DNA from 3 places in the Streptosporangium sp. NPDC004631 genome. Region 1 is predicted to be linked to each of the others. Evidence: riboswitches for the same ligand, from Rfam matches in the RefSeq annotation. Region 1 holds a riboswitch; each other region holds the start of a gene.
What was found. Region 1 has a riboswitch for cobalamin ahead of ACWEF2_RS13545 (ABC transporter substrate-binding protein). Riboswitches for the same ligand answer to the same signal wherever they lie in the genome.
Positions count from the first base shown of each region.

Region 2: another riboswitch for cobalamin. It lies ahead of metE (5-methyltetrahydropteroyltriglutamate--homocysteine S-methyltransferase); the one in region 1 lies ahead of ACWEF2_RS13545 (ABC transporter substrate-binding protein).
Region 3: another riboswitch for cobalamin. It lies ahead of cobN (cobaltochelatase subunit CobN); the one in region 1 lies ahead of ACWEF2_RS13545 (ABC transporter substrate-binding protein).

Region 1 covers NZ_JBSGCR010000010.1:207,118-209,373, reverse strand. The annotation lists gene ACWEF2_RS13555 (histidine phosphatase family protein) at 1-5, opposite strand, end outside; gene ACWEF2_RS13550 (Gfo/Idh/MocA family protein) at 150-1,004, shown strand; cobalamin riboswitch at 1,144-1,294, shown strand; gene ACWEF2_RS13545 (ABC transporter substrate-binding protein) at 1,363-2,256, shown strand, end outside.
Region 2 covers NZ_JBSGCR010000008.1:191,285-193,540, reverse strand. The annotation lists gene metE (5-methyltetrahydropteroyltriglutamate--homocysteine S-methyltransferase) at 1-1,377, opposite strand, end outside; cobalamin riboswitch at 1,476-1,688, opposite strand; gene ACWEF2_RS11425 (asparagine synthase-related protein) at 1,802-2,256, opposite strand, start outside.
Region 3 covers NZ_JBSGCR010000001.1:349,181-351,436, forward strand. The annotation lists gene cobN (cobaltochelatase subunit CobN) at 1-1,261, opposite strand, end outside; cobalamin riboswitch at 1,371-1,569, opposite strand; gene ACWEF2_RS01365 (precorrin-3B synthase) at 1,766-2,256, shown strand, end outside.

The DNA.
Region 1 (2,256 bases):
TCCATACGCCGCCCATCATGCCGGTACGGTCCGCGCCGACCGGCCGGCGCCCCGCGACCTTCCCTCCGGCCGGGGTGGGCAAACCCGGAAGCGGAGACATGTCGATCGATGTTCGTCGGCGCGTCAAGAGATCGTGAGAAGCTGAGGCGGTGACGATATCTGTGGGCTTGGTGGGCGCGGGGCCGTGGGCGGAGATGGTGCACGCGCCGATCCTGGCAGCCGGGCCCGACACGCGCCTGGTGGGTGTGTGGGCGCGGCGCCCCGAGGTCGCCGCCAGATTCGGTGTCCCCGTCTTCGAGCGGATCGAGGAGCTGTTCGACAACTGCGAGGCGGTCGCGTTCTCGGTGCCGCCCGCCGTACAGGCCGAGCTCGGCGTGCTCGCGGCCAAGGCGGGCAAGGCGCTGCTGCTGGAGAAGCCACTCGCGGCCGACCTGGACGGAGCCAGGCGGCTGGCCGAGGCGGTCGGCGAGGCCGGGGTGCCCTCCCAGATGGTTCTCACCTGGCGCTACTCGGAGGCCACCCGGGCGTTCCTGGCCAGGGTGTCGGCCGTCGAGCCGTTCGGCGGGCACGCGGCCAACGTCTCCGGCTCCATGCTCGGCGGTGACTTCGCCACCCCGTGGCGGCTGGAGCGCGGCGCGATCCTCGACGTCGGCCCGCACATGATCGACATGCTGGACGCCGCGCTCGGCCGGGTCACCTCGGTCCGCGCCCACGGCAACCCGAGGGGCTGGGTCGGCCTGCTGCTGGAGCACGAGACCGGCGCGGTCAGCGAGGCGTCGCTGTGCATGAGCGTGCCGGGTGAGACACCCCCCTCCCACGTGGAGGTCTACGGCCGGCTCGGCCGGGAGTCGATCAACAGCGACCGGCTCGGTCCCGACGTCTTCACCGTGATGCTCGCCGAGTTCGCCGAGACCGTGGAGCGCGGTGGCGGTCATCCGCTCGACGCCGCGCACGGCCTGCGCCTGCAGGAGATCATCGCCACCGCGGAGCGGCAACTCGGTTAGGGCCGCGGAGGGGAACGCACACCGGCCCGTGCGGGGAACGCCCACCGGCCCGTGCCCCGCTCATCGGCACCGGCCACACCTTCGCGCGAGGTTGGTCACTCGCCCCCGCGCAGAGGCGGGCCGGGAGAAATCCGGAGGCAAACCCTTGACGTCCGGCTGTTCTGCGGGATTGATAACGTTTGTCTGACGCGCAGCGTGTAGCGAAGTCCGGTGTGAGTCCGGCGCTGTCCCGCAACTGTCATGATCCTTTGGATCGAGCCAGGTCGCCTGCCGCCGCGCCGACGTCGTCAACCCTCGTGGAAAAGGGTGATCCGTCCCTTTCGCGGGTCCCCTGCTCCGGTGACTGAAAGGACCTCGCGTGAGGCCCGTACGTACCGTCTTCGCCGGCGCGCTCCTCGGCCTGCTGGCCCTGGCCGGGTGCGGTCAGAACTCCACCGCGTCCGTGAGCTCGGCCACCCCCGCCGCCACCGTCGCGCCGGGTTTCCCCGTCACGGTCCAGGCGGGCAACGGCCCGGTCGTGATCCCGAGCAGGCCCGAACGGATCGTCTCCCTGTCCCCCTCCGCCACCGAGAGCCTCTTCGCCGTGGGCGCGGGTCCCCAGGTCATCGCGGTGGACGACCAGTCCAACCATCCGGCCGAGGCCCCCAGGAGCGACCTGTCCGGCTTCCAGCCGAACGTGGAGGCGATCATCGCCAGGAAGCCCGACTTGATCGTGCTCTCCAACGACACCGACGGCGTCGTCGCCAAGCTGGGCAAGCTCAACGTCCCGGTGCTGCTGGAGCCCGCGGCCGGCAGGCTCGACGAGGCCTATGACCAGATCACCGACCTCGGAGCGGCCACCGGCAACAAGGCCAGGTCCACCGAGCTCGTCGCCGGGATGAAGAAGCAGATCGAGGAACTCGCTGCCGCCGCACCCAAGGGCAAGAACCTCACCTACTATCATGAGCTGGACAAAACCCCTTATTCGGCTACGTCTACCACTTTCATCGGCCAGATCTACGGGCTGTTCGGCCTGACCAACATCGCCGACAAGGCTCCCGAGGCGGCCGGCGGCTACCCCAAGCTCTCCGCCGAGTTCGTCGCCAAGGCCGACCCCGACCTCGTCTTCCTGGCCGACACCAAGTGCTGCGGCCAGTCCAGGGAGACCCTCGCCAAGCGCCCCGGCTGGTCCAGGCTTTCCGCGATCAAGAACGACCGGGTCGTCGCCCTTGACGACGACGTCGCCTCCCGCTGGGGTCCGCGCGTCGTGGAC
Region 2 (2,256 bases), on a different contig from region 1:
GTATCCGGCCTGGTCGATCCGGCCCGCCCGCAGGTCGGCGCGGGCCCGCCGTACCGCGTCCGTCTGCGGGAACGAGCCTATGGTGGTCGTGGGCAGCAGCGGCAGTTCCAGCGCCGCCCGCTGAAGCGAGGCCCGTTCGGTGTGTCCGGCCCGCGCCGTCCCCTCTCCCAGGGTCTCCAGCCGTGCCCGCACCCGCGCGTTCACCGGGGGGCGCGCCGCCGCGGCGGGTACGACCGCCTCCGGCCCCTCCCGCAGCGCGCGGCCGATCGCCACGACCTCCGCCACCTTCTGCCGGGCGAACGCCAGCCCCTCGGGCAGCCCCTCCTCCCGATCCAGGTCGAGCGGGACGTGCATCAACGAGCACGAGGTGGAGACCACCACCTCCCCGGCCAGTCCGAGCAGCGCGGCGCAGGTGGACAGCGCGGTGGGCAGCCTGGTCCGCCACACGTTGCGGCCGTCCACCACCCCGGCCACCACGGTCTTGCCCGCCAGTCCCGCGGCCCCGGCGAGGTTGCCGGGACCGGCCACGAAGTCCAGCCCGATGGCCTCGACCCGGGACGCCGCGAGCACCGGCAGCGCCTCGCCGATCTCGCCGAAGTAGGTGGCCACCAGCAGCCGGGGGCGGTGGCTGAGCCCGCCGAGGTGATCGTAGGCGCGGGCGAGGGCCTTCAACTCCTCAACGGACCTGTCTCCGGCCAGCGCGGGCTCGTCGAGCTGCACCTCGGTGACTCCGGCGGAGGCCAGCCGCTCCAGCAGTTCGGCGTAGACGTCCAGCAGGTCGTCCAGGAGCAGCAGCGGTGAGAAGCCGGCCTCCCCGCCGGCCTCGCCGGTCTCCGCGGGGGATCCGGTGGCGGGCCCGGCCGTGGTCTCGGCGGTTGACTTGGCCAGCAGCAGGTAGCTGAGCGGGCCGACCAGCACCGGCCTGGTCTCGATGCCCAGCTCCCTGGCCTCGCCGTACTCGGTCAGCGGCTTCTTCCAGTCGAGCCGGAACCGGGTGTCGGGGCCGAGCTCGGGCGCCAGGTAGTGGTAGTTCGTGTCGAACCACTTGGTCATCTCCAGAGGCGCGATGCCCTGGGTGCCGCGCGCCATCGCGAAGTAGCGGTCGAGGCCGTCGAGCCCGGCGAAGCGGGCGGGGACTGCGCCGAGCATGACGGTGGTGTCGAGGACGTGATCGTAGAAGGAGAAGGTGTTGGACGGGATGTCGGTCAGCCCCGCGTCGCGGAGATCCGTCCAGGTGCGCTCGCGCAGGTCGCGGCCGACGGCGCGGAGCCGGGAGGCGTCGATCGTGCCGGCCCAGTAGGCCTCGACGGCCTTCTTCAACTCCCGGTCGGGGCCGATCCTGGGGTAGCCGAGAACGGTGGTGCGCTGGTCTCTCATGGGTCCTTTTCCCTCGTGGAACCCGGCCGTGCGCGGGCATGCCGAGGGAAAGGCGATCCCCTCGGCCCTCCCGCGGGGCCATGGACGACCGCGTGCCGGCCGGCACGCGGGCGGTGGCAGGTATTCGGACTCGTGGGCGTCGCACTCGCTCCTACTGGCCGTCGCTTCCCAGGTGGTTGTCCCACCCAGTGCTTGTGTGACGGCGGTCGTTCCCACTCACCGCTGCGGGGCAGTCCCGGAGTCGCACCGGGTTCCCTGTTGCCTCGCCGCTCCGGTGGGGGAGCGGCGAACCAGCCGCACCGGCAGCATAGCCCGGCCCGCTCCGATTTTTTCTCCGACGGACCCCGGCGGATGTCACAGAGGCCGGTTCACGGTGCTGTTCACGTTCACGACGGGCCGGAGAGCCCGGCTCCGTGGCGCCGTCTCACGAGGGGATGGGGACCCGGATCGGGGTGAGTCCTTCGGGGGCCCTGCCCGGATAGACGCCGGACAGCATCGTGGCCACGGTGTAGAGATGCCAGCCCTGGGCGGGCCTCTTGAGCACCGGGTCGGCGAACAGTCTGCGGACCTCGTCGGGGGCGACGATGGGGGCCAGCAGGTCGAGATGACCGAGGACGTGGTCGCGGAGCACCGCCGTCAGCGTCTCGTCGGGGCCGGTCCGCCAGCTCCAGCCTCCGCCGGTCTTCGGCGCCGTCAGGAAGCCGGGCCTGCGCTGCCAGGGGTAGTAGCGCCTGCCCACGGTGAACCGCCACGGCTTTCCCTCGATCGGAACGTTCCTGAGCGAGGGGGCGAGACCTGTGGTGAGCCGGTGGATGACCTCCTCGGACAGCCGCCAGGTCTGGTCCAGGCCCAGCGCCGCCCGCACCACCCGGTTGTCGA
Region 3 (2,256 bases), on a different contig from region 1:
AGTCGCGGTACCGGCCGGCCGCGATGCGCACCGGGTTGCCGGCGAGCCGCTCCTCGGTGAGCCAGTCGGGGTCCTGGCCGCCGGCCGCGATCAGCGCGTGGATCAGCGCGTCGCCGTCCTGCTCGGTCACGCCGGGCAGCTCGCCCTCGGCGCCGACGCGGTAGCCGTGCTCGCGCATCGCGGCCAGCAGCCGCACCAGGCTGGCCGGGGTGTCCAGGCCGACCGCGTTGCCGATCCTGGAGTGCTTGGTGGGGTAGGCCGACAGCATCAGCACGATCCGCCGCTCGGCGGGCGGGACGTGCCGGAGCACGGCGTGCCCGACGGCGATGCCGGCCACCCGCGCGGCGCGCTCGGGGTCGGCCGCGTAGACGGTCAGCCCGTCCTCGTCGATCTCCTTGAAGGAGAAGGGGACCGTGATGATGCGCCCGTCGAACTCGGGGATGGCGACCTGGGTGGCCGCGTCGAGCGGGGACAGTCCGTCGTCGTTCCCCTCCCAGGACGCCCGGCTGCTCGTCAGGCAGAGGCCCTGGAGGATCGGCACGTCCAGCTCGGCGAGCGCGCCGACGTCCCACGCCTCGTCGTCCCCACCGGCCGACGCGGTGGCCGGGCGGGTACCGCCGGCGGCGAGCACGGTCACGACCAGGGCGTCCACCGTGCGCAGCGCCTCCAGCAGGCCGGGCTCCGCGCTGCGCAGCGAGGCGCAGTAGACGGGCAGCGCCCGGCCTCCGGCGTCCTCGACGGCCGAGCAGAGGGTCTCGACGAAGGCGGTGTTCCCGGAGACGTGGTGGGCCCGGTAGTAGAGCACCCCGACGACCGGCCCGTCCTCGCGGCGTGCCCGGCGCTCCAGCACGCCCCAGCCGGGCGTGGGTTCGGGCGGGGCGAACCCGTGACCGGTCAGCAGCAGGGTGTCCGACAGAAAGCGGTGCAGCTCGGCGAGGTTGGCCGGTCCGCCGTGGGCGAGGTAGGCGTGCGCCTCGGCACAGACCCCGCCCGGCACGGTGGACAGCTCCATCAGCTCGGCGTCCGGCGCCTGCTCGCCGCCGAGCACGACGACGGGCCGGGGCCCGGCGAGCAGGGCGTCCAGCCCCTCCTCCCAGGCACGGCGCCCGCCGAGCAGCCGGACCACGACCAGGTCGGCGCCCTCCACCAGGAGCGGCAGGTCCTCGGCGAGGAGCCTGGCGGGGTTGCCCAGCCGGTAGTCGGCGCCGCTCGCGCGGGCACTGAGCAGGTCGGTGTCGGAGGTCGAGAGCAGCAGGATCACGCGCCACGCTCCACGCGGGGCGGAGCGGTACGGCTCGGCGCCGCCAGGGGCGGACGGGGGAACGGCGAAAAACGCACGGGGCTTCCTCCCTCGGGGTCCTCGCCCCGGGTCGTCGTCGGCTACGACGGCTGGAGTCTCCTGGCTCCCGGATCGACGCTCCTCCCAGCCTTCCCGTCCGTCGCCGGACAGTGGCCTGGATGGGGTTCGCTCCCCGGTTACAGTGGCGGGACCGCGCCGGACTCACACCGGCTTCCTCCCTTTGCCGTCGCCAACGATGAGACTACGGCAGCGTCCTTCCGGCAGGAAACCGGTATGGGAGCCCGGTTCCCCGGCGGAGGAGGGGGGCCGTAGCGTGCCGCGGCGGCCGACGACGCCGCCGGAGGGTGCCGCCTGGGCGGCGGCCGCGGGCGGAAGACCTCGGGGGCAGGGCCTACCATCCTCAACGTGCAGATTGGCGACTTTTCCCGGCGATCGCGAGCCGACGCCTGCCCCGGAGCACTTCAGGTGCACGCCGCCGCCGACGGAGGGCTGGCGCGGATCAGGGTGCCCGGGGGCCGGTTGACGGCCTCCCGGCTCCGCGAGCTCGCCGGGGCCGCCGCCGGCTGTGGGAGCGGCGTCATCGAGCTGACCTCGCGGGCGAACGTCCAGGTGCGCGGGCTCGGCGACGGGGCGGAGACCGGTTTCGCGGCCCGGATGGCGACCGCCGGGCTGCTGCCCTCGCTCACCCACGAGCGGGTCCGCAACATCCTCGCCTCCCCGCTGACCGGCTGTGACGCGCGAGGGACACTCGACGCCGGCCCGCTGGTCGACGAGCTGGACCGGCGGCTGTGCGCCCGGCCGGGCCTCGCCGGACTGCCGGGGCGTTTCCTGTTCGCGCTGGACGACGGCCGGGGCGACGTGGCCTGGCTCGGCCCGGACGCCGGGATCCTGCCGACCGGCGCCGACGAGGCCGCCCTGATCCTGGCGGGTGCCGACAGCGGCCTGCGCGTGCCGGT